DNA from 3 places in the Buttiauxella noackiae genome. Region 3 is predicted to be linked to each of the others. Evidence: riboswitches for the same ligand, from Rfam matches in the RefSeq annotation. Region 3 holds a riboswitch; each other region holds the start of a gene.
The links. Region 3 has a riboswitch for cobalamin ahead of IX31_RS11980 (cobyrinic acid a,c-diamide synthase CobB). Riboswitches for the same ligand answer to the same signal wherever they lie in the genome.

Region 1: another riboswitch for cobalamin. It lies ahead of IX31_RS02595 (ABC transporter substrate-binding protein); the one in region 3 lies ahead of IX31_RS11980 (cobyrinic acid a,c-diamide synthase CobB).
Region 2: another riboswitch for cobalamin. It lies ahead of btuB (TonB-dependent vitamin B12 receptor BtuB); the one in region 3 lies ahead of IX31_RS11980 (cobyrinic acid a,c-diamide synthase CobB).

The regions. Positions count from the first base shown of each region.
Region 1 covers NZ_JPRU01000001.1:575,100-584,812, forward strand. The annotation lists gene IX31_RS02565 (hypothetical protein) at 195-464, opposite strand; gene IX31_RS02570 (substrate-binding domain-containing protein) at 717-1,442, shown strand; gene IX31_RS02575 (ABC transporter ATP-binding protein) at 1,426-2,178, opposite strand; gene IX31_RS02580 (FecCD family ABC transporter permease) at 2,175-3,179, opposite strand; gene IX31_RS02585 (ABC transporter substrate-binding protein) at 3,169-4,221, opposite strand; gene IX31_RS02590 (ABC transporter ATP-binding protein) at 4,364-5,155, shown strand; cobalamin riboswitch at 5,246-5,423, shown strand; gene IX31_RS02595 (ABC transporter substrate-binding protein) at 5,602-6,558, shown strand; gene IX31_RS02600 (FecCD family ABC transporter permease) at 6,558-7,562, shown strand; gene IX31_RS02605 (RrF2 family transcriptional regulator) at 7,566-8,075, opposite strand; gene IX31_RS02610 (NAD(P)/FAD-dependent oxidoreductase) at 8,300-9,499, shown strand; gene IX31_RS02615 (phosphotransferase family protein) at 9,496-9,713, opposite strand, start outside.
Region 2 covers NZ_JPRU01000006.1:2,499-12,211, reverse strand. The annotation lists gene argH (argininosuccinate lyase) at 1-803, shown strand, start outside; gene oxyR (DNA-binding transcriptional regulator OxyR) at 1,074-2,000, shown strand; gene sthA (Si-specific NAD(P)(+) transhydrogenase) at 1,974-3,374, opposite strand; gene fabR (HTH-type transcriptional repressor FabR) at 3,567-4,211, shown strand; gene IX31_RS20010 (YijD family membrane protein) at 4,226-4,582, shown strand; gene trmA (tRNA (uridine(54)-C5)-methyltransferase TrmA) at 4,628-5,728, opposite strand; cobalamin riboswitch at 5,839-6,023, shown strand; gene btuB (TonB-dependent vitamin B12 receptor BtuB) at 6,092-7,948, shown strand; gene murI (glutamate racemase) at 7,893-8,759, shown strand; rRNA gene IX31_RS19990 (16S ribosomal RNA) at 9,145-9,713, shown strand, end outside.
Region 3 covers NZ_JPRU01000002.1:746,232-755,944, forward strand. The annotation lists gene cbiG (cobalt-precorrin 5A hydrolase) at 1-195, opposite strand, end outside; gene IX31_RS11950 (cobalt-precorrin-4 methyltransferase) at 176-949, opposite strand; gene IX31_RS11955 (decarboxylating cobalt-precorrin-6B (C(15))-methyltransferase) at 942-1,511, opposite strand; gene IX31_RS11960 (cobalt-precorrin-7 (C(5))-methyltransferase) at 1,501-2,103, opposite strand; gene cbiD (cobalt-precorrin-5B (C(1))-methyltransferase CbiD) at 2,097-3,233, opposite strand; gene IX31_RS11970 (cobalt-precorrin-8 methylmutase) at 3,233-3,862, opposite strand; gene cbiB (adenosylcobinamide-phosphate synthase CbiB) at 3,872-4,831, opposite strand; gene IX31_RS11980 (cobyrinic acid a,c-diamide synthase CobB) at 4,828-6,210, opposite strand; cobalamin riboswitch at 6,316-6,495, opposite strand; gene IX31_RS11985 (GHMP family kinase ATP-binding protein) at 6,722-7,582, shown strand; gene IX31_RS11990 (DUF496 family protein) at 7,709-8,029, opposite strand; gene IX31_RS11995 (FUSC family protein) at 8,238-9,296, opposite strand; gene sbmC (DNA gyrase inhibitor SbmC) at 9,385-9,713, opposite strand, start outside.

The DNA of each region.
Region 1 (9,713 bases), on a different contig from region 3:
TGAGGATTTTATGTTTCAGCCGTGTTGCATGTTATTTAATTTGTGCTGATTTTTATTTTCTTTGTTTAATTTTAAACAAGATTTAACTGGAAATGATTTCGATATTAAGATCAAAGCAATGTGCGCAATAATTAGCCACATAGTGTGGCTGTCAATTTTAATCTAATAAATTCCACACAATATGGATATTCGTTTCAGCGGAATATAAAAACCAGTATAAATATAGCAAGAGGGAATAATGCCAGAAAAAGATAACTTCCAGAAAATTGGCTCAACGAATCAAGACTTTCCCGCGAGTTTTCGTTAAGCTTTTTGATAGCCTCTTGCTTACTATTTGCATCAAATTCCAGTTGGTACTTCTTATACCCTTCTTGTTTTAGCTGCTGGACACTACTCTTAGAAAGCTCACTTTTAACAAACACTTTGGTTGCGCTACCCTTGACATAAAAAACGTATTTTTCCATTTCAGACTCCCCTGAGAAGTTGAATACGAACTCATCATTATTATTAACTAAATAGCAAGTCATACTATGCTAGTTTTAGTTTGAAAAAGGTTAACCATGTCAAAGTAGTGGTTAAATTCTAGCATGGGAATTAATAACATTATGGTGCCCACGATCTACCCATATGATTGGCTACAACCTTCAGTTAGGAATTAATAAACAGTATTATTAGCCGGTGTATTCTCCATGACTCTTAAGGTTCAAAATCAACCAATGAGATCTCCTTTACCTTTGCTTGCTGCGGGCAGTTTACGACTGGCTTTAACCCCGCTACTTAACCATTTTACCCAACTCACAGGAATTGAGGTTGCAGCACAATATGGCCCGGCAGGATTGTTGAGAGAGCGTATTGAGGCGGGTGAGCCCTGCGCCCTTTTCGCTTCCGCCAACCGGGAGCATCCTCAGCATTTACTGACGGCAGGGAAAGCGACTGAAACCCATACTTTTACCTGCAATCAACTGGTATTAACTACGCAAAAAAGTGGTGAATGGCTGGATTTGCTCGCTGATCCCACGCTACGGATTGGCACTTCCACACCGGGATGCGACCCGTCTGGCGATTACACCTGGGCACTGTTTGATAAACTCGAGCTACTTCAGCCGGGTCTTGGGCAACAACTGCGTCAGCGCGCAATTCCGCTGGTTGGTGGACGTGATACGCTCAGCATCCCGCCGGGAGAACTGGCTAGCGCCTGGATTTTGCACCAGGGCTTCGCCGATGTGTTTATCGGCTACGCGCATTATGGTAAAGCACTGGCCAGGCACACGGATATCCGTTGCGTAGCGATTGCGCCTGAACACAATATTCAGTGCGAATATCAGTTGGCTGTGCTTGAGAATTCCGCAGAAGTAATGGCGCTGGTTGAATTTATTCTTAGCCCTGACGGACAAAGGTTTCTGACTAGCGCGGGTTTTTTACCGCTTACTTCTCAATCGTAAAGAGTGGCGCAACAAACGGGGTGGCATAGTTGTCCATCCTGATTTTCCTCAACGTTAAACCGTAGGCTTGATACATATTCTCTTCAGTAACGATGGTGTCTGTTGTGCCAGCCAACCATTTTCCACCAGGCAAAAGTAACAACGTATGCGTTGCAACCTGTAATGCATGAACCGGATCATGGGTGGTAAAAACGATGCCGCGATGCTGCCGGTGAGCCAGATCGCTAATCAGTTGCAACACCACCTGTTGGTTGGCTAAATCCAGTGCTGAACAAGGTTCATCCAGCAATAAGATTTGGCTGGCAGTTACTAGCGCACGGGCAATCATCACTAATTGCTGTTGCCCGCCAGAAAGTGAAGTAAAAGGCGTTGAAACTAACTGAGCTATATTTAACTGCTCCAGCGCCTCGATAACTTTCTGCTTGTCCTCACTGCCCGGTTGTGAAAATAGTTTCACATGCTGCGCCCTTCCCATCAGCACCACATCGCTTACTGAGTACGGAAAGGGCAAGTGCGAATGTTGCGCCACAATGCCAATTCCCCCCTCATTCTCTATATTCCCTGCGAGGGGTTTTAATGTACCGGTCAAAGTGTCAAGCAACGTGCTTTTCCCCAAACCGTTGCGTCCGAGAACAGCCCAGACTTCCCCTTGCTGGCAATGGAAACTGAGTGGTTCAAACAATGGCGTTTTGTGTCCATACAATAGTTGCTGAACACGTAATTCACCCGTTTTCATCGACGGCCTCTGCGGCTTGAGTGTATTAGCAAAAAGGTAAACAGCGGTGCACCCAATAAAGCGGTGATGATTCCCAGTGGAATTTCGGCTTGCATTAACGTGCGGGCAATATCATCGACGACAATCATAAAACCGCCCCCCATCCAGAATGCGGTAGGGAGCAAGCGGCGATGGTCAACTCCCACGAGAAGACGCGCCAGATGAGGAATGACTAATCCTACCCACGCGATACTGCCACTGACAGCAACCTGTGCTGCGACTAAAAATGCACAGCAAACCAATACGCTGCGTCGCAGAGGCACCACGGAAACACCCAATGCCTGCGCCTCTTTATCGTTAAGTGACAATAAGTTAATGCGCCAACGCAGTTGGAACAAAATCGCACCAGAAATTATGACCGGAACAGCCAGCATCAAAACTTTATGCCAGTTGGCGGTTGCGAAACTCCCCAATAACCAGAAGACAATGTTAGGTAACACTTCTTCTGTATCAGCCTGGTATTGAATAAGGCTTACCAGGGCGGCAAAAAAACCGCTCAGGATGATGCCGGAGAGAATCAGCACCAACGCGTTTTCTCGCCCCTGCAAAGCGGCAATCGCATAAACCAGAATCAATGCGCTCAGGCCGAAGAAAAATGTCGACCCCATCATCAATAATGGGTCAAGCCCCAGCAGTATCGCCAGTGTGCCGCCAAAAGCAGAGCCGGAAGTCACGCCGATGATATGTGGATCAACCAGCGGATTATGGAAAACCCCTTGCAGGGTTGCGCCGCATAACCCCAATGCACCACCGGCAAGCAAGGCCATCAGAATACGCGGTAGCCTTACCGTCCAGATGACCTGGTTGGCAATGCCTTGCGTGTCGGAGAAATGAGTTAGCTGATGGAGAACTTCACTTAGCGTAAGTGAATATTGACCTAAGCAAAGTGAAGCAACTCCCAGCAACAGCACTGAGAGAATCAGTACCAGTTGCTGGGGAATAAATGACTCACTACTTAGCATCGGGCTGCCAGTTCACACGATAAAATTTCTGGTAGTAATCTTGTGCCTGGGCATCAACATCGATGTTTTTATAAGCATCCGGGTAGAGTTTTTTCGCCATCCACAGCTCACCAATTGCCAAAGCTTCCGGCATTGGGTAACCCCAGGCTTTAGCATATTCAGGCATTAACCAGACACGGTGGTTTTTCACAGCATCGATCCCCTGCCAGTTCGGGTCGTTCAGGATTTCAGACACCACCTGCGGATAGCGGTCCTGCACGAAGATAACTTGTGGGTTCCACTGTAACACCTGCTCCAATGAAACCTGGCGCGCACCTTTGACACTGGCAGCAGCGACGTTCAGCGCACCTGCGTGCTTCATCATAAGCCCGGTGTATTTGCCTGAGCCATAAGTCATCAAATCAGGGTTCGCCATGTAGACACGCACTTTCTGTGCATCCGGGATATTCGCAACCGGTGCGTTAAATTTCTCACGTGCCGCAAAGGTATACTTGATGAGTGCTTCACCCTGAGGTTTGCGCCCTACCACATCAGCAATTAAGCGGATGCCTTGTTTTAGCCCTTCGTTGTAGGCCAGCTCTTCATCCGCCATCGTCGGATTCATTTTATCCTGCTGCCCATCAGCATCCTTTCTCAAAGAGACTGCCACGACAGGGATTCCAGCATTCTGAATCTGCTGAATCATCTCAGCGGGTGCATAGTTGGCGACGAATACCACCTGCGGGTGAATGGCCAGCAAGCTTTCGATATTTACCGCGGTGAGATCACCTGGAGTAGGCAGTGAGTTAATCTCAGGCATAAAGCGTGAAAACTCAGGGCCAAGCTGTTTTTTCCAGCTGGTCATCACACCGGCTATTTCATTTTGTGCATTGAGCTGAACCAATAGATTCAAGGTCTGATGCTGTAACACCACCACTTTTTCAACATGGTCAGGAATAGTGACCTGGCGACCAAGTTGGTCAGTGATGATTCTGTCTGCCTGAGCGTTTAATGCGAAAAATGCACTGGCGAGAACCAGCGCGATATTACGAAGGATTAACATAATTGCCATCTGGAAAGGAGTAAATTCGATGTGTATTTAATTATATAACGTAGTCGATGGCAACTGATTATCGATCCTTACTGCTTGCCTGGCAAAACATGGCTGCTATCCTAAGCGCCATTTTCAGCTAATGACATTGCCGATGAACGCGCCTGAAAGCCTGCTATCTGTTCGTAACCTCACCCACTTCTTTGCCGGTAAAACACCACAGGTGAATGCGGTGTCATTTGATATTTATCCCGGTGAGTTTGTTTCGATAATAGGTCCAAATGGTAGCGGGAAATCGACTGTTTTACGGCTTATCATCAGTGAACTGTTACCCGCCAGCGGTGAGGTTGTGATTCAGGGTAAAGCGTTACGCACCATGAAACCCATTGAACGCGCTCGCTCCGTCGCGCTACTGACCCAACATGACAATGCCGATTTACGTCTGACAGTGCGTGAATATGTGGCATTGGGGCGCATCCCATGGCAGGCCGAATACCCAAACGTTGAACATGAAAAAGCCATCACTGAGGCGATTAACGATGTTGGCATCACACACCTGCAACAGGTCTCTTTGGGAAAATTATCCGGCGGTGAGCGCCAGCGTGCAGGCTTAGCCCGTGTTCTGGCACAACAACCAGCTTTGCTGTTGTTGGATGAACCAACAAATCATCTCGATCCACTCGCCCGCCATCAGCTGCTCAGTCTCGTCAGGCACAAGAACATCACCACCATTGCGGTATTGCATGATCTTGAATTGATTCAACCTTTCTCAGACCAGGTTCTGATGATGAACCAGGGGCAACTGGTTTGCCGTGGCACGCCGGCGCAGGTTCTGGACTCGCCCTGGCTTGCCAGGATATTCGGTATGCGAAGCCTGCACGTCACACATCCAAACAGTGGCAAAACACTGCGCATCTTCGAAGCCCTGCCATCACAATTTGATTGAAATACAAATAACTAAGTATTGTTTGATCTGACCAGACCTATTCACCCCATCAATTCCTGTATGGTGCGGCGGTTTATCAGGAAGCGAGATTTTCGCTTTCGGTTCTGCCGTTTTAGCGCACGTCGCTATCCGGGAAGTGAGGTGAAATTCCTCCGCAGCCCCCGCTGCTGTAATGCTGACGACACCACACATGCCACTGTCTGTTGACGGGAAGGCGTGGTGAAGAATGATGCTAAGCCAGAAGACCGACGGCACAACCTCAAGAACGACCCTTCGGTGGGAAGGCGTTGTGTCACAGGTCGCGGTTTACTACCGTCATTTGCCACACCTGTACACAACTCAGTGTCGGGAAGTGTGCACAGGTGAGGTTTCATTCTGGACACCCTGTCCCGCTATTCATGTCCACAGAGCCAATCATGTGTGGCAGTAGTGAATCAGGAGTATGTGTGAAAAAATCAATTCTGGCGGCGTTACTGGCCGTGGTTTCCAACGGCGCGGCTGCCTCTGGTTTCCCGGTAACCGTCGATAACTGCGGGCAACCTTTAACGTTCACGCAAGCCCCTAAACGCATGGTCGTTCATGATATCAATATGTCCGAAATGGCGTTTTCCCTACATTTACAACCGGAAATTGTTGGCGTTAGCGGCATTTCCGGCTGGTACAAAAATATCCCGGCATTTACTCGTTTGCAGGGTTCTATTCCGGAGATTGCGCCCAAATACCCTTCGATGGAAACGTTATTGGCGGCAAAGCCCGACCTGTTCTTCGCAGGCTGGAACTACGGTTTACGCGGCGACGTCACGCCGCAGGCGCTGGCAAAATTTGATATCAAGACGCTGATCCTGAGCGAAAGCTGTATTCACGTTAATAGCCATCGTCCACGCGCCAGTATGGATTTGCTGTATGGCGATATGCTGCGTCTGGGCAAAGTCTTTGGCAAAGAAGAAGATGCCGTGAAGTTGGTCGATAGCTGGAAAAAGCAGGTTGCGAACTTAACCAAAAAGACGGCCGGGCATAAACCCGTTCGCGTTTTCCTCTACGATTCTGGCGAAGATAAGCCGTTCACCAGCGGTGCGTATGCCATGCCAACGGCAATTATCGAAGCTGCTGGCGGTAAAAATGTCATGGATACGATGGATAAAAGCTGGGCCGCAACCAACTGGGAAAGTGTTGCCGCCGCGGAGCCTGAGTTTATTATTCTGATGGACTATCAGTCTGACTATAACGGTGGCGCTGATGGATTACGGCGTTTCCTGGAACAACATCCGCTGATGAAAAACACGCCAGCGGTGCTTCACCATCGCTATCTGAAACTTAAGTATCAGGAACTGACACCAGGGCCTGCCAATATCACCGCGATAACTAAACTTGCCCGTGCATTTTATCCGGCAGCGTTTAACTAATGTTCGCTAACAAGCGTTTTTTGCTGATATGGATAGCGGCCCCGCTGTTGCTTGCGGGGCTTGCTCTGGCAAGTGTTGCGAATGGCAGCGTACCCCTCTCTTTTTCACAAGTGTTGACCGCCCTCGGCCTGATGCATGGGGAAGTCGCACCGATGATAAAGAGCATCGTGCTCGAATTACGGCTACCGCGCACGATACTTGGCATGATTGCCGGTGCCGGGTTGGCCCTGGTCGGTTCATTGCTGCAAACCACCACACGCAACGATTTAGCCGATCCCTTTTTATTCGGCCTGTCTTCTGGTGCTTCTGCAGGCGTGGTACTGGTGATAACCCGTCTTGGTGACAGTCTGGGATCGTGGACATTACCCATCGCCGCATTTGTCGGTGGGATGCTATCTGCCGCTGCCGTGATGATTATTTTTATGTCGCAGTCACATAAAGGAACTGAAAAGCTGATTATATGCGGGCTGGCAGTGTCATTTTTATTTGGGGCGTTGACCAACTTCCTGATTTTTTCCGGCGATCAGCGCGCAGCCAGCAATGCACTGTTCTGGGCTCTCGGCGGTTTAGGTTTTGCGCGCTGGGAAAATCTCGGGTTTGCCGCTATCGCGCTGGTGATTCTCGTTGTGCTTATATCCCGGCGCTGGCAAGCCCTGGATGCGCTATTGGCTGGGGAACAAACCGCCTGGTCGCTGGGTATTAACGTCAATCGCTTACGAACCGAGGTTTTTCTCTGCTGTTCTATGGCCACCGCAATCCTGGTTTCGCTAACCGGGGTGATTGGTTTTGTGGGATTAATGGTGCCTCATCTGGCGCGCCCCTTTGCCGGAGTGCGCCACCGGAGATTACTGCCACTGGTGGGGATCATGGGGGCAATTATTCTCTCTGCGGGTGACATTCTGAGTCGAACACTCGCCGCCCCGCAGGAACTGCCAATTGGGATTATTACCGCCGGTGTGGGCGGAGTGTTTGTTCTGGTGATTTTGCTACGCCGCGTCAGTTAAGTACTAAGCATCACTACGGCGACGGCCTATCCACTCTTCAATCTGGATAGGCAACGCTTCCGGCGCTTTTCTAAACATTCTGCGCGCCAAATCCAGCACGGTGTGCTGAGCAAGCGCTTCTTCCATACGTTGCTGCGCAACCTGCATCACATGGCGCACACCGCACACACCTTCGCATGCCCATGCGGGAGCTGGCTCATCAAAGATAGCCATGCGCTGGCGAATCTCTTTACAGTCAAAAATCGATTTTTCACCATCGATGGCCGCGACTATATCCAGCACAGTTATCTGATCGGCAGGTTTCGCAAGGCGAAATCCCCCTCCTTTTCCTTCGGTGCTTTCAACCAACTGAGCTTTGGACAGCTTGGTAAAAATCTTCGCCAGATAGTCGTACGGAACGTTTTGTAGCTCAGCAATTTCCCGCACGCTCATCTCGCGTCCATCGCCTTTGCTATCAACCAGACACATCAGGCTATGGATGCCGTACTCCACGCCAGAACTGTAAAATGCCATAAATTCTCCGCTCCATTTATTCTGAGTTAAATGATAAATCCTTCCTTGTTTTGAAGCAATTTCTGTCAGTTTTAATTATTGGCTTGTTTTTAAATATCAATTAATTTCAAATAATTAAGATTAAATCCGTTTCCAGGAACCCTAAAGCTCTTGAAAATCTTAACTACGACAAATATTATCGTAGTTAAGATTTTCAATGACCGTCGAAAAACCAGGGATAAAACATGAAACAACAAATTCTTATTTTAGGCGCAGGGTTTGCAGGAATGTGGGCAGCATTGAGCGCTGCACGTTTAACCGATCTTCACGATCGTAACGATATTGAGATTACAGTCCTCGCACCGCAGCCAGAGCTCCGTATTCGCCCACGCTTTTATGAAGCAGGAGTTGAAAATTTTGCAGCGCCCCTATTACCGCTGTTTGCAGCCACAGGAGTGAAGTTTATTGCCGGGTCCGCCAAAGAGATTGATGTTGCGAACAAACAAGTGTGGTATCACACCGCGCAAGAGCAACTGGCAGCGCTTCACTATGACCGCCTGGTATTGGCCACCGGCAGTCAAATCAATCCAATTGTCCCTGGCGCACATGAGCATGCTTTTGATGTCGATACGCTAGAAAGCGCGGCTCATCTTGAAAAACACCTTCACCAGTTAGTGGAGCAACCCGATAGCCATGCACGTAATACCGTGGTGGTTTGTGGCGGTGGTTTCACTGGTATTGAACTGGCAACCGAACTCCCTACCCGTTTACGCGCTATTTTGGGAAATGAAACTCCGGTGCGTGTGATTATTGCAGACCGAAGCCCAGTGGTTGGTGGCCGGTACAGCGAAGATTTGTGTGCGGTTATCAAACAGGCAAGCGACGAGCTTGGTGTTGAATGGCAGCTTGAAGCAGATATTGCTTCTATCAATGAACATGGCGTTAAGTTTAAGAACGGCGATTTTATTGCTTCAACCACGGTGATTATGACCATGGGCGTACAGGCCAGTCCCCTTACCGCGCAAATTCCAGCCATGCGCGATGTACAAGGCCGCCTGCATGTTGATCAAAATCTGAAAGTAGTTGGCCATGAAGACATTTATGCGACCGGTGATGTGGCCCATGCCCGTACCGATGACAAAGGCAACACTGCCCTGATGACCTGCCAGCACGCAATCATGCTCGGACGTTTCGTGGGCAACAACGTTGCTGCTGACGTAATTGGTGCCAACCCATTGCCATACAGCCAGGTAAACTATGTGACTTGCCTGGATTTAGGTGCATGGGGTGCGGTTTACACAGAAGGATGGGATCAGGTCGTGAAATCTACCCGCGCGGAGGGTAAGAAAATTAAAATCGCTATTACTAACGAACTGATTTATCCACCTAAACCGGAGAAGGATATTGCCTTTGCGGCAGCCGATCCGTTAGCAGCGTTTGTTTAAGGTAAAAATTGCCGTAGCTGTATTAACCAGTCTGGCAAATATCTGCGATACCAGTCGATATACTTGCTGAGATCGGCCTTATGGTTTCGAGAAAGAATATCGAGGACTTCGGTGACTATCCATAATTTGCAGATAGCAATCTCCTGGGCCAGTGCTGCGGCATCAGCGGAAGGTGAAACTTCCTGATATCGTTTTGCGATATGAATGTAATCAC
Region 2 (9,713 bases), on a different contig from region 3:
ACGTTAGCCCGTTGGGCAGCGGTGCATTGGCAGGTACAGCCTATGAAATCGACCGTGATCAACTGGCGGGCTGGTTAGGTTTTGCATCTGCGACGCGCAACAGCCTGGACAGTGTGTCTGACCGTGATCACGTGCTTGAACTGCTTTCTGACGCATCTATCGGCATGGTTCACTTGTCTCGCTTTGCTGAAGACCTGATTTTCTTCAACACCGGCGAAGCAGGGTTTGTTGAGTTATCTGATCGCGTGACCTCTGGCTCTTCCTTAATGCCTCAAAAGAAAAACCCGGATGCGCTGGAGCTGATTCGTGGCAAATGTGGCCGTGTGCAGGGAGCTTTGACTGGCATGATGATGACCCTGAAAGGGCTGCCGCTGGCGTATAACAAGGATATGCAGGAAGACAAAGAAGGCCTGTTCGACGCGCTCGACACCTGGCTTGATTGCTTGCATATGTCCGTGCTGGTGCTCGATGGTATCCAGGTGAAACGTCCACGTTGTAAAGAAGCTGCCGAGCAGGGTTATGCTAACGCAACCGAGCTGGCTGATTACCTGGTAGCGAAAGGCGTTCCGTTCCGTGAAGCGCACCATATCGTGGGTGAAGCGGTGGTAGAAGCAATTCGCCAGGGCAAAGCACTGGAGGCATTGTCGCTTGCTGATTTACAGAAATTTAGTGGCGCAATCGGTGATGATGTTTATCCGATTTTGTCTCTGCAATCGTGCCTGGATAAACGTGCAGCCAAGGGCGGCGTCTCTCCTCAACAGGTGGCTTTGGCGATTGCCGATGCGAAGCAGCGCCTGGTGTAAATGATTTGCAGGATAAAATGAGCCTGGCCTTCTGCCGGGCTTTTTTTGTATCTAACGAATAAAAAAAGAGCGGACTTAATGTCCGCTAAATGATTCACGTTGGCTTCAGTACTTAGTTCGGAGAACAGGCGTTTCCCTACAACACAACCACGCTTCATGGATGGTTTGTGCTGTTGATGGCTATTATTCAATATGAATGGTTGATAGGGATAATCGTTCGTTGCTATGATTTCTATCGCCATGGGCTATCATGGCGACGGAGGATAGAGAATGAATATTCGTGATCTAGAATACCTGGTGGCGCTGTCTGAGCATCGTCACTTTCGTCGGGCAGCGGATGCCTGCCATGTCAGTCAGCCAACGCTTAGCGGCCAGATTCGGAAACTTGAAGATGAACTCGGCGTGATGTTGCTTGAACGCACCAGCCGTAAAGTGTTGTTCACTCAGGCGGGTTTGTTGCTGGTGGACCAGGCTCGCACTGTACTGCGAGAAGTTAAAGTCCTTAAAGAAATGGCGAGTCAGCAGGGCGAGGCGATGTCCGGACCGCTGCACATTGGCTTAATTCCAACCGTTGGGCCTTATCTGCTGCCGCAGATTATCCCAATGCTGCATAAAACTTTCCCCAAACTAGAAATGTATCTGCACGAGGCGCAAACCCATCAGCTGTTAGCGCAGCTTGATAGCGGAAAACTCGATTGTGCGATTCTCGCTTTGGTGAAAGAGAGCGAAGCCTTTATTGAAGTGCCGTTGTTTGATGAGCCAATGATGCTGGCGATCTATCAGGATCACCCGTGGGCGGACCGTGATCGCGTACCATTGTCGGATCTTGCCGGTGAAAAGTTGCTGATGCTCGAAGACGGGCATTGCCTGCGCGATCAGGCGCTGGGTTTCTGTTTTGAAGCGGGAGCTGAAGAAGACACGCATTTCCGTGCAACCAGCCTTGAAACGCTGCGTAACATGGTCGCTGCCGGAAGTGGGATAACATTGTTACCTGCGCTGGCCGTTCCAAACGAGCGCTGCCGTGACGGCGTGGTTTATCTGCCATGTTATAAACCAGAGCCGCGTCGTACTATTGGCCTGGTTTATCGTCCGGGTTCTCCACTACGTGGCCGCTATGAGCAACTCGCAGAGGCCATCCGTACACATATGGATGGCCATTTTGAGTCAGAGTTAAAACAAGCGGTTCAAGCCGTTTAAAGCCGCTACCCGATAGGCCTCCGCCATCGTCGGGTAGTTGAAGGTGGTGTTAACAAAGTACTCAATCGTGTTGCCGCCACCTTTCTGCTCCATAATTGCCTGGCCGATGTGAATAATTTCTGCCGCGCGTTCACCAAAGCAGTGAATCCCTAAAATCTCTTTCGTCTCACGATGGAAGAGAATTTTTAGCGTACCCACGTTCATACCGACAATTTGCGCGCGAGCGAGATGTTTGAACTGCGCCCGTCCCACTTCGTACGGTACTTTCATCGACGTTAATTGCTGCTCGGTTTTGCCGACTGAACTAATTTCCGGGATGGTATAAATACCGGTCGGAATATCTTCAATCAGATGCGCCGTTGCTTCGCCTTTAACCAGGGCCTGGGCCGCGATTCTGCCCTGATCGTAAGCCGCAGATGCCAGGCTTGGGTAACCAATCACATCGCCGACGGCATAGATATGCGGTTGTGCGGTCTGATACATGCTGTTGACCTTCAACAGACCGCGGCCATCGGCTTCCAGCCCAACATTTTCCAGTGACAGCGAATCGGTATTACCCGTGCGCCCGTTCGCATAAAGCAGGCAGTCGGCTTTCACTTTTTTGCCTGATTTTAGCGAGACAATAACGCCATCTTCCACGCCTTCGATGTTCTCAAACTCTTCGTTGTGGCGAATAACGACACCGCTATTCCAGAAGTGGTAAGAGAGCGAGTCGGACATCTCTTGATCGAGAAATGCCAACAGGCGATCGCGGGTATTAATCAAATCAACCTTGACGTTCATGCCACGGAAAATCGACGCATACTCGCAGCCAATCACCCCTGCGCCATAAATAATGACGTGGCGTGGTTCGTGATGCAGATTAAGAATGGAATCGCTGTCGTACACTCGCGGATGGCTGAAATCGACTTCTGGCGGACGATAAGGGCGCGAGCCACAAGCAATAATGAACTTCTCGGCGGTGATCATCTCCACCGAGCCATCATGGCATTCCAGCGAAATAGTATGCGCATCTACAAAACGTGCATCCCCCTGTAACATCTCGCAGCGATTACGCTCATAAAAGCTCTGGCGCATGCGAGTTTGTTGGTTAATGACGCTATCAGCGTGATTAAGAATGTCGGCAAAGGAAGAACGGAGGAGATGGGTGTGGTCGCTATATAAAGGGTTTTGGTTAAATTCGATAATGCGGCTGACTGCGTGGCGCAGCGCCTTTGAGGGGATGGTTCCCCAGTGAGTGCAACCGCCACCCACGTTATGGTAGCGCTCAACAACGGCTACCCTTGCTCCGAGTTTCACCAGCCCCATTGCGGCACCTTCGCCGCCAGGACCGGAACCAATTACTATTGCGTCATAATCGTAGGTGTGTGACATGGTAAGGCTTACCTGTTCTTATACATAAAAGCAACACAATGGTAACATCAACAGCGGGATAACCCAATTATCCTTGTGCTTTTTGCTGTGTAACGCGAGGCGGCTCGCGTAAACAATCATTCACAATCCTGTATAAAACCAGTTAAGTTATTCTCTGGTATAGTGCGAGTTCGATTAAGAGATTCAGGCAATATGATGGGTGTAAGAGCGCAACAAAAAGAAAGAACCAGGCGTTCTCTGGTCGAAGCCGCGTTTAGCCAGTTAAGTGCTGAACGAAGTTTTGCCAGCCTGAGTTTGCGCGAGGTCGCCCGTGAGGCTGGTATAGCGCCAACATCGTTTTATCGCCACTTTCGTGATGTTGACGAACTGGGTTTAACGATGGTTGATGAAAGTGGCCTGATGTTGCGCCAGTTGATGCGTCAGGCACGGCAAAGAATTGCTAAAGGCGGAAGTGTAATCCGTACCTCCGTCTCAACATTTATGGAATTTATCGGTAATAATCCCAACGCGTTCCGTTTGTTGTTGCGTGAGCGTTCCGGAACTTCTGCCGCATTTCGTGCCGCTGTTGCCCGTGAAATTCAGCACTTTATTGCGGAACTTGCTGACTATCTGGAACTCGAAAATCGCATGCCTCGCAGCTTTACTGAAGCGCAGGCAGAAGCAATGGTTACGATTGTCTTTAGTGCTGGTGCTGAAGCGCTGGACGTTGATGCCGATCAGCGTCGTCAGCTTGAAGAGCGCCTGGTACTTCAGTTACGCATGATTTCAAAAGGTGCGTACTACTGGTATCGCCGGGAGCAAGAAAAAGTGGCATTAGCTCAAATATCTGAAGAGTGAGTAAAGGAAGAGCAATGAAACAGTTACAAGAGAGAGGTACGCTCGGGTTTGCGTTTATTGCAGGCCTGGCAATTAACGGAACGTTTGTCGCGCTATTTAGCTCGGTCGTACCGTTTTCCATTTTCCCGATGATCACGTTGGTGCTAACAGTGTACTGTTTGCATCAACGCTACCTGAACCGTACGATGCCAGTTGGCCTACCAAGTATTGCTGCGGCGTGCTTCGTGTTAGGGGTCTTGTTATATAGCGCGGTTGTGCGGGCTGAGTATCCGGCGATTGGCTCTAACTTCTTGCCTGCGGTGCTTTCAGTCGCATTGCTGTTCTGGATTGGTTTCAAAGTTCGTGCCCGTAAAGCGCAGGTCACTGAATAGTATTCCTAGCCAGAAATAATAACGGACGCCTCGGCGTCCGTTTTGCTATTTGCGTGTCAGCCACACACCGCATTCCATATGATGTGTATACGGGAACTGGTCGAAGAGCGCCAGACGCGACACATTATGGGTTTCGCTTAATACTTCCAGATTCTCGCATAGGGTTTGTGGATTGCAGGAAATATAGAGAATACGCGGGTATGCCTGCACCATCTTCACCGTGTCTGCATCCAGGCCGCTACGCGGTGGATCGACGAAAATGGTTTCGCACTGATAGCCTTTCAGGTCGATACCTTTCAGGCGCTTAAACTCACGTACGCCATTCATTGCCTGAGTAAAATCCTCTGCTGCCATACGAATAATCTGCACGTTTTCAATTTCATTCGCCGCAATGTTGTACTGTGCAGCCGCAACTGACGGTTTGGCGATTTCAGTCGCCAGCACGCGGTTAAAGTTTCGTGCCAGCGCCAGGGAGAAGTTACCGTTACCACAGTACAATTCCAGCAAATCGCCCCTGGAACCCTGAGTTGCATCCAGTGCCCATTCCAGCATATGAACATTCATCGCGGCATTCGGCTGAGTAAAACTATTCTCAACCTGGCGATAAATCATCTCTTTACCGGCAACGGTCAAACGCTCATCAATGAAATCCTGATCTAACTCGATTTTGGTCTTTGTAGCACGGCCAATTAAATGCACGTTGAAACCCTGGGCACGCAGATTATCGCGCAATGCTTCAGCGTGTTGCTGCCACTCTTCATCCAACTTGCGATGATAAAGTAACGAAACCACAGCCTGATTGCTCATGGTAGTCAGATAATCAATCTGGAAAAGCTTATAACGTAGGGCGGGAATATCACGTACTCCATCGAGCATTGCTGGCATTAGCGCGTTGATAAGCGCACTTGCTGCCGGGAAACTATTGACTCGAATACGTTGCTTGGTTTCCTGGTCAAACATGATGTGGTACAGGTCGCCTTCATCGTGCCAGATGCGGAATTCAGCGCGCATCCGATAATGGCTGACTGGCGAACGGAACACCTCCGGCGCGGGAGCTGCAAAAGGGGCCATCATGCTTTGCAAGCGGGCGACTTTTTCGGCCAGTTGCGCGTCGTATTGTTCAATCGGGAGATGTTCGGGGGTCATGAGCTGATACCTGTAAGTAAAGTCAAACTACGCGGCGAATTGTAGGGAATAGGTGCGTGATGTCCAGTGCTGTTGCATTTTGATGCTTATAGACAAGATTATTAACAACGTCGTAGCATAGCGTTTCCGGCCTTTTTACAAGTTAAAAGGGAACCCAGTGCAATTCTGGGGCTGACGCGCAGCGGTAAGGAATAGTGGGATGAGAGCCAAGTGCAGACACTGCTTAATAAAGTGGGAAGTCATCATCCGTAAAACACCTCCAAGCCCGAAGACCTGCCGGTATACGTCGCAATCTGCATAACTATCGCGTGCTATCTGTTATGTCTGCGGCATCCTTAATGGAAGTGGATGCTTATATAAATGATGATTAAAAAACTTTCGCTGTTTACGGCTGTGTCCGTAACGGCTTTTTCTGCCTGGGCGCAAGACAGCAATTCTGATGACACTCTAATCGTAACGGCAAACCGTTTTCAGCAACCGGTGAATACTGTGTTGGCTCCTACCGATGTTGTGACCAAAGCGGACATAGAAAGATGGCAGTCAAAAACGGTGCTGGATGTTATGCGTCGCTTGCCTGGTGTTGATATCGCACAAAACGGTGGTATGGGACAAAGTGCATCACTTTTTGTTCGCGGGACAGAGGCACGACATGTTTTAGTTTTGGTTGATGGCATTCCTATTGCCCGTCCTGGAATTTCAAATAATTCCGATATAGACCAAATTCCGGTATCCCTGGTTCAGCGAATTGAATACATACGGGGGCCGCGTTCAGCTGTTTATGGTTCGGGTGCTATTGGCGGGGTCGTCAACATTATTACCCAGGATGGCGATGATCGTTCGCAGATTAATGCAGGCATCGGCTCGAATGGCTATCAGCAATATGATGGCACTTTACGCCAAAAGGTTGGCGATACTGTCTTCACGGCGGCTGGGGCGTATCAGACTACAAATGGTTTTAATGTTCAACCTGGCTCAAGTTATAGCGGTGATGCCGATCGAGATGGGTATCGTAATAAACTGTTCTGGGGCGGTGTTGAGCATAAATTCAATGATAATTTTGCTGGTTTCTTCCGGGGTTACGGTTATTCCAGCAATGCAGATTATGATCAAGGTAATTGGGGTTACGATGGCGGTGGTGATGAGCATCAAAACTACACCCAGTCTTGGGATACCGGCCTGAATTTCAATTCTGGAATTTACTCGTCGCAATTACTGGCTAATTATCAGCGCATAAAAGATTACAACTACAGTAGCCTGGCTGGACGTTATCAAGAAGGGACAACTCTTGATGATATGGAACAACGTTATATCCAGTGGGGTAATAATGTTGAAGTCGGGCACGGCGCGATAAGCGCAGGAATCGACTGGAAACAAGAAAAGCTGACTTCTTATGGTGAAACCTATGCTGGCGCGCCTGCGAAAGATAGTTATACGCGTGATAACACAGGCCTTTACCTTACTGGCCAACAGCAGATAGAAAGCGTTACTTTGGAAGCCTCTGGTCGTGAAGACCATGATGAGCAATTTGGCTGGCATGGTACATGGCAAACTGCTGCTGGTTGGGAATTTGTAGAAGGTTACCGTACGACACTTTCTTACGGTACAGGATTCCTCGCACCATCTTTAGGGCAACAGTTTGGTGCGGACCGTTTTGGTATTGCTTCCAATCCAAATCTGAAACCAGAAGAGTCAAAACAATGGGAAGCCGGATTGGAAGGTTTAACCGGTCCATTGGATTGGCGCTTATCGGCATACCGCTACAAAATTCAAAACCTCATTGATTACGACAATAATAGTTACTACAACGTAAAATCCGCGACGATTAAAGGTATGGAATGGACTGGAAGCGTGACTACAGGTCCGGTGGACCATCGCTTGACACTTCAGTACATCAATCCACGCGATGATGAAACCGATAAATTATTACTTCGTCGTGCAAAACAGCAGGTGAAGTATGAATTGAGTGGTCAAGTGTATCAGTTGGGTTGGGATGTCACTTACCAATATATGGGTGAACGTTATGACTATGATTATGACTCCAGCAGCGATGTAAAAATGGGCGGGGTAAGTTTATGGGATCTCGCTGCCTCATATCCAATAACCTCTCATCTCACCGTTCGTGGTAGAATCGCCAACCTGTTCGATAAAGATTACGAGACGGTTTATGGCTATCAAACCCCAGGACGGGAATACTACCTCACTGGCAGCTATACCTTCTAATACACGTCCCACCGTACTGGTTTTTGACTCCGGTGTCGGTGGGCTTTCTGTGTATGACGAAGTCCGGCAGCTTTTGCCTGACCTGCACTATATATATGCTTTCGATAACGTAGCATTTCCCTACGGCGAGAAAAGCGAAGAGTTCATAGTTGAGCGCGTAGTTGAAATTGTTACTGCGGTTCAGGAACGCTACCCACTCGCACTCGCTATCATCGCCTGCAATACGGTGAGTACCGTTTCGCTTCCCGCGCTCCGTGAGAAATTTGCTTTCCCTGTTGTAGGCGTTGTTCCAGCTATTAAGCCTGCTGCACGCCTGACGACTAATGGTGTGGTTGGTTTACTGGCGACTCGCGGTACAGTTCGCCGTCCTTATACGCACGAACTGGTCGCACGCTTTGCCTCGGAATGCAAAATCGAAATGCTCGGTTCGGCGGAACTGGTGGAATTAGCAGAAGCCAAGTTACATGGTCAACCTGTCGACCTTGAGGAACTGCGTAAAATCCTTCGGCCGTGGCTAAGAATGAAAGAACCACCAGATACAGTGGTATTGGGTTGCACCCATTTCCCTCTATTAGAAGAAGAGTTGCTGGAAGTCCTGCCGGAAGGCACTCGATTGATAGATTCAGGTGCTGCAATTGCTCGCCGTACGGTATGGCTTTTAGAACATGAATCTCCGAATGCATTATCTGCAGATGAGAATATTGCGTTCTGCATGGGGCTCACGCCAGAGATTGCTCAATTAGCACCCGTTTTACAGCGTTATGGCTTTCCAAGGCTTGAAAAACTAGCTGTATGCAGCGATTTTGAATAAAAAAGAGACGGTTGAAATAAAAATTGAAAATAGGGGTTGTCAGCTTCCAGAAAATCCCTATACTGCGCCTCCACTGACACGGCACAACGGCTTACAAACCGGCTGGTTAGTTGGAGAAAAGCGCGAAATAATCGCTTGACTCTGAAAGAGGAAAGCGTAATATACGCCACCTCGAGTTAGCAAGCGAAAGCGCGCAACTCACTGCTCTTTAACAATTTATCAGACAATCTGTGTGGGCACTCGCAGGATTGATATCTCAGATACCTTTGGGTATCACAAAAAATATCAAGTCTTGAAGAGTGACCAAGCAGTAATTCATTTAGTTGAATTATTACGAAAGTTAATTTTTGAGCACCGCTTCACGAGTTGAAGCAAATCAAGCTTTTAATTGAAGAGTTTGATCATGGCTCAGATTGAACGCTGGCGGCAGGCCTAACACATGCAAGTCGAGCGGTAGCACAGGGAGCTTGCTCCTGGGTGACGAGCGGCGGACGGGTGAGTAATGTCTGGGAAACTGCCTGATGGAGGGGGATAACTACTGGAAACGGTAGCTAATACCGCATAACGTCTTCGGACCAAAGAGGGGGACCTTCGGGCCTCTTGCCATCAGATGTGCCCAGATGGGATTAGCTAGTAGGTGAGGTAATGGCTCACCTAGGCGACGATCCCTAGCTGGTCTGAGAGGATGACCAGCCACACTGGAACTGAGACACGGTCCAGACTCCTACGGGAGGCAGCAGTGGGGAATATTGCACAATGGGCGCAAGCCTGATGCAGCCATGCCGCGTGTATGAAGAAGGCCTTCGGGTTGTAAAGTACTTTCAGCGAGGAGGAAGGCATTGTGGTTAATAACCGCAGTGATTGACGTTACTCGCAGAAGAAGCACCGGCTAACTCCGTGCCAGCAGCCGCGGTAATACGGAGGGTGCAAGCGTTAATCGGAATTACTGGGCGT
Region 3 (9,713 bases):
CAGCGCCGAATACTGGCTAAATGCCTGCTGTACCGTTTGAGCAAAACTGCCGCCAAACGGGATAAAACCCGGTTGTAACAACTTTTCACTGGTGAAGCAGGTTAGCGGCAAGGCTTCGCGCAGGCGTTGTGCCAGCGCCACGCCGCCGGGTGTCAGACAAAACAAGGCGATAGACTCAGGCCTTACGGTATTCATGGCTGAACCCTGCGTCGTACAGTTTTGAGTAGTGATACTCCTCGCCAAGAAATGCCCCGACCATGATCAAAGCAGTTTTACGAATCCCGGCTTCGCGTACTTTTTCAGCAATATCGGTAAGGGTGCCGCGTAACTCCTGGCAATCAGGCCAGGTGGCTTTATAGACTACGGCGACTGGCGTATCCGCTGGATAACCGCCTTCAATCAGGCGCTCTGCCACACGGTTAATCCGTTGTACCGAGAGGAAAATGGCCATTGAGGTTTGGTGTTTGGCGAAGGATTCAAGCTGCTCAAGCGGTGGCATCGGCGTGCGGCCTTCAATGCGCGTAATGATCAAGCTCTGGGAAACTTCCGGTACGGTGTATTCCACACCAAGTTGCGCAGCAGCGCCCAAAAACGCGCTGACACCCGGCACAGAAACGTAGCCGATGCCGAGTTTGGTGAGCATTTCGCCCTGTTCGCGAATTGAGCCATAAAGCGAGAGATCGCCGGTTTGCAGGCGCACCACCAGCTTGCCTGCTTTCACGCCGTTTTCCATCAGCTCAATAATCTCTTCGAGATTGAGCCCTGCGCTGTCATGGCATTCGGTGCCAGCCTGGCAGTAATCCAGCAGTTCAGGATTGATGAGTGAGCCGGCATAAATCACCACTTCGGCCTTCTGCAAGATGCGATAGCCTTTCAGGGTAATCAGCTCTTTGTCGCCAGGACCTGCACCAACGAACCAGACTTTGCGGGTATCAAATAACTCAGTCATTGCTTCCTTCCTTGCGACAAGAGATCAGATAAGTGGGATTATTGGGTTTGAAGTAGTGCCCACTGCCAAGCGTTGCGAGGTTTGCAACCTGCAATTGCAGGCAGTCAAAATCGCTCACCGCACACTGTTTAAGGTGGGTTAACGCGCAAGTTAAGTTTTCCAATAGGATAAAGGTCAACACCAGGCGCCCGCCTGGGTGCAAATGTGCCAGCGACCAGTCGATCAATTCCGTGAGCTGACCGCCGCTGCCGCCGATAAACACCGCATCGGCCATGACATTCAGCTCTATTGGCGCGTAACCGCTGATGATTTCAACGTTCGGGCAGGCGAAAAGTTCACGGTTTTCCGCCATCAACGCCAGCGCGTCGGGGTTGCGTTCAATTGCCGTCACCTTCAATTGCGGATAACGCATCGCCGCTTCAAGCGATACGCTGCCGGTTCCAGCACCGATATCAATAAAGCGTTCAGCACTCTGAAGTTGTAAACGGTCCAGCGCCTGAGTACGTACTACTTCTTTGGTCATCGGCACGCGTGCACCGCGTAAAAAGAGATCATCTTTCATTGAGGATTATCACCACATTCATCGCGTAAGACTGCGCCACATCGGCAGCGCGCAAGCGATGGATTCGTTCATCTGCTGACGAAAGATTCTCGCCAATAATTAGGGTGGGATTGAGGCCACGTTTCAGCAACTCTTGGGCAATGACATGCGGCCCGATGATGGTGTCGGTGACCATTGCCACTTTTTGGTGCGCCGCAATCGCTTTGAAATCTGGCTCGCGCCCATGGCTGCTGGTTATCCATAAGTCGTTCATATCAACGGCCGCTTTGGCGCACAGATATTGAACTGAGCTAATGCCGGGAATAATGCGCAGTTGTTCAGGCGGGAAATTTGCTGCCAGACGTTTACCAATGCCGTAAATCAACGGGTCACCCGAGGCCAGCACTACAATGCGCTTAGCCATGTTCTCGGCAAGCCAGACAACCAAACCATCAAGATCGCTATCCAGCAGCCGCGTTTCGCCACCAAACTCAGCAAACAACGCCAGTTGGCGCTTGCCGCCGACCAAAATCTCAGCGTCATTAATGGCGCGATGTGCCTGGAAAGTCAGATACTCCGCAGCACCAGGTCCAATACCTACGACGGTCAGCATCGCAACTCCTGAGCTATTTCAGCTACCGGGCGGCTACTGCCTAAAACGTTGTTATCAAAAGAGAATAAAATGGCATCGCACTTAGGTGGGGATTGGGTGAAACGCAGCATCTCATTAACACGCTCACAGATGCGGACGGCCAGGCGTTCGAACACCCCCATCCAGCCTTGTTCGGCGATGATTTCAAGCGCCGCTTCCGTGGTGTCGCACTGGCTGACAGCTTCAAGTAACGCAAACGGCGCACCCATAAGTGCCAGGTGTGCGACCAGCGTCTCCATGCGCCCATCGGCAATGTGGCTGTGGGTGTGGAAAATACCGGCAGCGACTTTCACCAATTTGCCCGGATGGCCAATCAACACGATGTGGCGGTACTCAAGTCGCACCGCTTCCTGAATCATGTAGCCGACGAAATTACTCATCGTCACCACACATTCACTGTCCAAATCCAGTTGCTCGCGGACAAAACGTTCGCCGTGATTGCCCGGCACCAGAATCACTTTATCCAGCCCGGCTGCACGTTTCATTTCCAGCTCAAGTGCCAGCGAACGCTTCCAGCTTTCTTCGGACATTGGCATCACAATACCGGTAGTGCCAATGATGGAAATGCCGCCCAAAATCCCGAGGCGATGGTTGTAGGTTTTCTTTGCCCGCTCCTCACCTTCCGGAGCAAAAATTTCAATCTCTGCACCACGTACTGCGCCGATAACTTCACGTACCGCGGCTTCTATGGTCTGGCGCGGCGTGCGATTAATCGCTGATTCACCAATCGGCAAACCGATACCTTTGCGTGTCACCACGCCGACTCCAGTACCACCGCGCAGCGCAATCGTGCCGCTGTCATTAAGCTGCACACGGGCGAAAATCAGCATGCCGTGAGTAGCATCAATGTCGTCGCCGCCGTCTTTACGAATGGCGGCGATTGCCTGCTGCCCTTCGATTATTGGCATTTCAACATTAAGATGCAGCGTGACACCTGATGGCGTGACGATAGAAACCTGGTCGATAATGTGCTGGCGTAAAACCATCAGCGCCGCGACTTTAGCCGCAGCGGTAGCACATGAACCGGTGGTATAACCCTTGCGGTAGGCCTTGCCTTTATGCCAGACGCAATCGGCATGTTGCTCGCTCACTAAGCCTCCCGCATACGATAGAGCAGCGCATTAACGATAGCGGCGGCGACATTGCTGCCCCCCTTACGCCCACGTGCAGCAATTGCCGGCAAACCACTTTTGACTAATGCTTCTTTGGACTCCTCCGCTCCGACAAACCCAACAGGCACACCGATAACAGCAGAAGGTGTTGCACCTTTTTCCAATAGGCGAAACAGTGCCGTTGGTGCATTACCAAAGACAAAGACCTTCTCGCCCTCTTCTTCCAATGCCAGATCTACCGCCGCCATAGAACGAGTGACGCCCTGCTCTTTGGCATGAGCCACCACGCGCGGGTCGCTAATAAAGCAGCGGCAACTACAGCCAAACTCCGCAAGAAGGGTCTTGTTGATCCCCGAAAGTGCCATGGTGGTGTCGGTGTACAACGTGCAGCCGCGCAACAAACTGGCGGTCAATTTTTCGATAACATCCGGGGAGAACCACAGAATATCCAGCCACTCAAAATCAGCCGTGGTGTGAATAACCCGCTTGATCATCGCTTCCTGGATAGCACCGTTAAAACGATATTCCGGGCGTTCGGCAGCAATAATTTCGCTAATAATTTCAAAACTGTGTTGCTCAATAAGCTGGGGTTTTTGCAGGTAGTTCATCAGGTGTCCTTAAGCTATGCCGGGCGCAAGTGTGCGCAATGCGGCAAACAGCAGCAAAGCAAACAGCGAAGCCAACATCATGAGTTGAATGGTGCGAGTAATGTCGTCGAGGGCAATGCCACGTTGCTCATCCCCCATCCACGGTTTTTCTACTCGCTCGCCAAAATAGGTGTTCGGCCCGCCCAATCGAATACCCAGCGCGCCGGCAACGGTTGCCTCAGGCCAGGCACAATTCGGGCTGCTGTGTTGATAGCGGTCACGCCAGCCGATAAGCAGCGCCTGACGAGGATTGGCTCGCAAGAAAAAGGCTGCGAGAGTAAGCAGTAACCAGCTCAACCTGGCGGGAATGAAATTAGCGAGGTCATCAATCCGGGCGCTGACATAACCAATAGCGCGATATTTTTCGGTTTTATAACCGACCATCGAATCGAGGGTGTTGATAGCTTTGTAGGCCAGGGCAAGTGGCGCACCGCCAATCATCAGGAAAAACAGTGGGGCAATCACACCATCGACACTATTTTCTGCCACGGTTTCAACCACCGCACGAGTAATTTGTGGACGCTCCAGTTGCGAGGTATCGCGGCCAACAATCCACGATAACTTCTCGCGACTCTCTTCTAACGTGCCATCTTTGAGCGCGCGATAAACTTCGAGAGCCGCGTCGCTCAAGCAACGGGCGGCAAGCACGGTGTAAATCATCCAGACTTCAACCAACCAGCCGAGCCACGCAGATACCAGGTTTGCGAGGTGTAAGATTCCCCAACTCACAATCCAGGTTGAACCCACCACAATCAGCCATAACACGCCGCCACCGATTTTCAATGCACGGTCACTTTTGCAGCACCGGCGTATCTGGCGCTGCGTAAAGCTGATGAGATTACCAATCCAGCGCACCGGATGTGGCCAGTGATGCGGGTCACCAAGCCAATAATCCAGTAACCACGCAACAACCCATGCAAGTAGTGTCATAGGTGATTCCTCGCAAGTGCTAACCAGCGATTGAGTAACGATGGACGTTGGGCGAAATGAACATGCAGGTAGCTTGCAAAGGTCGCATGATGCTGAAAACCACCCTGCCAACGCGAAATAGCAACGCCATCGCGCCATTTACAGCAATCGAGAGCGGCAGGTAACGGGCCGCTGAAATCAGAATAGTGAAACTCATGGCCACGCAAGGTTTCGCCTTTTTTGGCAAGTAACGTGTCATGCAATGCCGTGGCTTCGCAGTAGCCAAAACGCGTCAGTCGCTTGCCCATCTGGCTGTGACCGGGTAATACGCCACACATGGCATGAGTTTCATCATTGCCGTCAGTCAGCGACTCACCCAAATACATCAACCCGCCACATTCGGCATACAGCGGCACTCGCTGCTGATGTGCTCTTTGCAGGGATTCACGCATTTTGATATTGGCGGCAAGTTTCGCGCCATGAACTTCGGGGTAACCACCACCCAGCCAGATCATTTGGCACTCGGGAAGTTTAGTGTCATGCAATGGGCTAAAACGTTGGATTTTCACCCCTGCCTGCTCGAGCAATTCGAGGTTATCCGGATAGTAAAAGTTGAAGGCTTCATCTTCAGCAAGCGCAAGCGTAAGCCCATCAGCCAATGCTGCATCAGGAACGGCAGGCACTTCACCTGGTGGCAGCGAATTCAGGCGTGATAAATTCAACAGATGGTCAATATTGACCGTTTTTTCAAGCTGCTGTGCAAGCTGCTGCCAGCATTCATCTTGCGGCGCATTTTCTTGCGCCGGAACAAGTCCAAGATGCCGTGCAGGCAAAGCCACATCAGCCATGACAGGCACACGGCCAAGCACAGGAATGCCACAATAACGGGTGATGGCATCGGCAAGTAACTGATAATGGCTGTCGCTATTGACTCGATTGAGGATAACGCCCGCGATATTCAACGTTGGGTCAAATCGCTGGAAGCCCATTACCGTTGCAGCAATCGAGGTGGATACGGCTTTGCCATCCACCAGCAAAATCACCGGGCAACCGAGCTGTTTTGCCATTGCGGCGCTGCTGCAATAATTAGGGTCTGTTCCGTAGCCGTCGTACAAACCCATCACGCCTTCGATAACGGCCACATCAGCCTGCTGCATTTGTTTTGCAAACAGACCATTAAGCGTTGGAATGGGCAGCATGAAGGCATCGAGATTACGCGAGGCAATGCCGGTAACAGCACTGTGCCAGCCACTGTCGAGGTAATCAGGGCCGATTTTGAAAGGTTGAACGCGCAGACCGCGCAGCATGAGGGCACGGAGCAACCCGAGCGTGACGGTAGTTTTGCCACAACCGCTGCTGGTTCCTGCAATGACGAATGCTTGTTTCGCTGCCCCTGCCATAATTGCCTTTTTGATTTATTCGGCAAAATGCGGATGTCAGCACGTGCGCGCACCCTGCGGCTGCACGCATCTGATGACAACTGACTTCCCACCGAAGGAGTTGTTTTAGAGTAATAGTGACAAGTCGGTCTTCTGGCTTAGCTTCATTCTTACCTGCCCTTCCCAATCAACGATCAGTGGTTACGCAGGTTCGTCAGCATCACAGCAGCGGGGGCTGCGGGGGATTGTCACCCCCTTCCCAGCCATGTTTGACACATGGCATAAACGAGTCAGTTGTATCTGTTTTAATTACCGTTTTACTGCATGACGTTTTTAAATCATCACGCAGATAAATATTTAAATGAGGGTCTAGTGTAAAAGCTAATAGATATTGATTGTTGCGCTATAACAATTTTTACTGATTTTTATTAAGGCTTACCCCCTAATCGTTGGCGTGTGCTGCTGTGGTATCATCCTGCGCCTGCGGTGAAAAACAGAATGAATCCCAACATGAAAAAGAGTGGCCAATACCATGGCTGAAGCACGCTGCCCTGCATCCTGCGGCGAGTTAATTCAGGGCTGGATAGGTGGCGGGGAAAAACTCGTATCCTGCCCGATTGACTGGTTTAGCACCGTTGAGGTGAGTGAAGGTATGAAACTCCCCGGCGAACGCCCCCGAATGCGCCAGATGCTGGAGCGCGTCGTCGCGTACTATGGTTATTCCACTGCATTAGCAAACAGCCTGAATATTAAGCTTGAGTCAACGATTCCGGTCGGGAAAGGACTTGCCAGCAGTACTGCGGATATTGCCGCCACCGCGGTTGCCACGGCTCGCCATTTAGGTGAAATGCTTGATGAATCCACACTTGCTGGTTTATGCGTACAACTAGAACCTACGGACAGCACGATTTTTCGCAATCCAACCCTTTTTGACCATATCCAGGCACAAGTACAAATTAGCTGCCAGCCCACACCAATGGTGGAAATCCTACTGCTTGAGAGCAATACCACTCTATTGACGGAGGATTATCATCGTTGCCAGCGGGAACCCGTGTTAATCCGTAACGCTCGACTATTGGATAACGCCTGGCAGACGCTGCAACACAGTTGCCAGCAACAGGACGCCCGGTTGTTAGGTCAAGCCGCGACAATGAGTGCCAAAGCCTGCCAACAACTGTTAGTGAAACCGATGTTTTCCCAGCTCTTAGCTCTGATCGAGGAGTTAGACTTATACGGATTAAATGTGGCGCATAGCGGCAGTGTGGTGGGATTGTTGCTTGATAGCAGTAAGCAGGATGTTGAGAAAATCCTCTGGCTAATAAAGGATTTAGAGATTGACAGGCATTACCCACAGCAGCATCTGGTAAAGATGATAGAGGGCGGAGTGCGCTGAGTTCTTGCAAAAAAAAACCGCCGAATCGGCGGTTTTCAAAATCAACACTATTTACCCTAAATAATTCGAATTGCACGAAGGCGGCAAGTGAACGCAGCCAACCCACTCGAAGTATGGCGGGTAAATTTACTCGGGTTTGATTTCACCCATCACTTTCAGCTTTTTGGAAATTTCACGACGCTCTTTAGACAGCTCAGCATTCTTGATGATGTAGTCATCAACACGGTCTTCATAGTCGGTTTTCATGCTGGCAATGATGCCCTGAATAGCTTCAATGCTCATCCCAGGCTTAATGTAGTCGCTCAGGTTATCAAGCAGCAGAACACGTTTTGAGTTATCACGGATCTTTTTCTGAACGTCTTGAATCTCACGTTGCAGCTTGTTTTTACGACGGAACAGACGCACAAACTCAAGCACGTCCTGGAAAGAAGGTTTAGTTTGTTCCATTTTTATACCCCTGCTAATTTCATACTCGGATTCGTTAAGACAACCGCCATAAGATTACCTTAATGGTAGCGGCGGTCGCTGACAATTCTTTTATCCCCGCTCGGTTTCGGGCTCTACAACCCGAACATTACAGGCGATTAGTCTCTTTCGCTATCTTAACCTCAATTGGTGCTGAATCGAAACCAGCAATTCGCTCCGCGCCCCGCAATTATTTGCGTAACGCGCGGCAGATCAACTGCGAGAGTAATTCAAGTTGGCGAGCAAGCTCCAGACTCAACCACACATAACCGTGAATTGGGGTTTCCTGAAGTTTCCCATTTTCACCTTCCTGCATTAGCTGGCGCAACTCGCTGACGATTTCGGTCAATTTTTCGTTATTCGCAGAAATCGGTGATGGGTTGCCGTCATGCAATGCCAGGGCAATCGCTGCAAGCGTGCGTTGCGTCATCTGCTGAGTATCACGCAGAGTATGAGCATTGATCATCAGGAAATGGCTCTCTCGGGAAGCCCAGTAAGCATTGATTTGCAGCTCAAGCGTGCACACCATATTTCGGCTGACAGTTTGTATCGCTTCGAAAATAGATTTCTGGATGTGGGTTTCTTTGCTGCTCGGCCCAATCAGCGCGCGCATTTTCACCACATCGGTTAACACCTGATGCAGGTGTTTTTCCAGCCGCGGACGCTCGAGTAAGTTCGGGGATAAACCTGCGTTATAAACCCGGCCAAACGCGGTGACGAAATTCGCCATTTGAATACGCCAGTGAATAAACGCACGCTGCGGATAAATACTGGTAAATAGCATTGCCAGTAATGATCCGAAGATAACATCACCACTGCGCCACATCGCAATTTCCATATCGCCAGCTGGTGCACCCACCACAACTGCAAGGGTAATGCCAATCAGCAGAGCCTGATAAGGGCGTTTCCCCAGTGCCAGATAACCGCAAATAAACATCGCGAAAGCACACCAAACCAACATCAATGGCAGAGAGAACAATTCTAACCTAAGCGCAATAAGCCCCATGGTTGCGCCACAGATAGTGCCACCGATACGTTCAAAGGCTCGAGGTACCACATTTCCCCAAAAGGAAATTGGCCCCATCACCACCACTAAAGTGATTAATGGCCATGTACCTTCCGGAACTTTCAGAAGATGAACAATGAGAAAGGTAAGAACAAATGCCAGCGCGATACGCACGCCATGCACCATTCGATAATTGCGATAAACGCGGAGTTCAAACGGGCTTAATGATTTGTCGGGGCGCACACCCGGCTCTCCTGAAACAAAAGCGTGATTGTACCTATTTTTTTAGGATGAGCATCACAAAGTTAGGGGGCCAAAGCCCCCATCAGCTTCAGACTTGATCTGCTACAGGGATATACATATCAATTTCCCATACCCCACTTTCGGAACCATCATTCAGATAGTGCTCGAAGCACGGTTTGCCGGTTATCTGGTAGCGATTATCGCCTTCTACAGCATCGAAGAAACTTTCCCATTGCTGCTGAAAATCATTGTTATCAACACGTGCGCGTGCGACGGCATATTGCCCTGCTTCGATGCGTGTAGTGATGACACCTTCACTGTTTTCAGGCACGGTAAAATCTTCCGCAACAGAAACAACCGTATCGCAACGGAGCTTTTCCGCAGGTACGACATCTGGGTTATCGTAGTACACCGCCA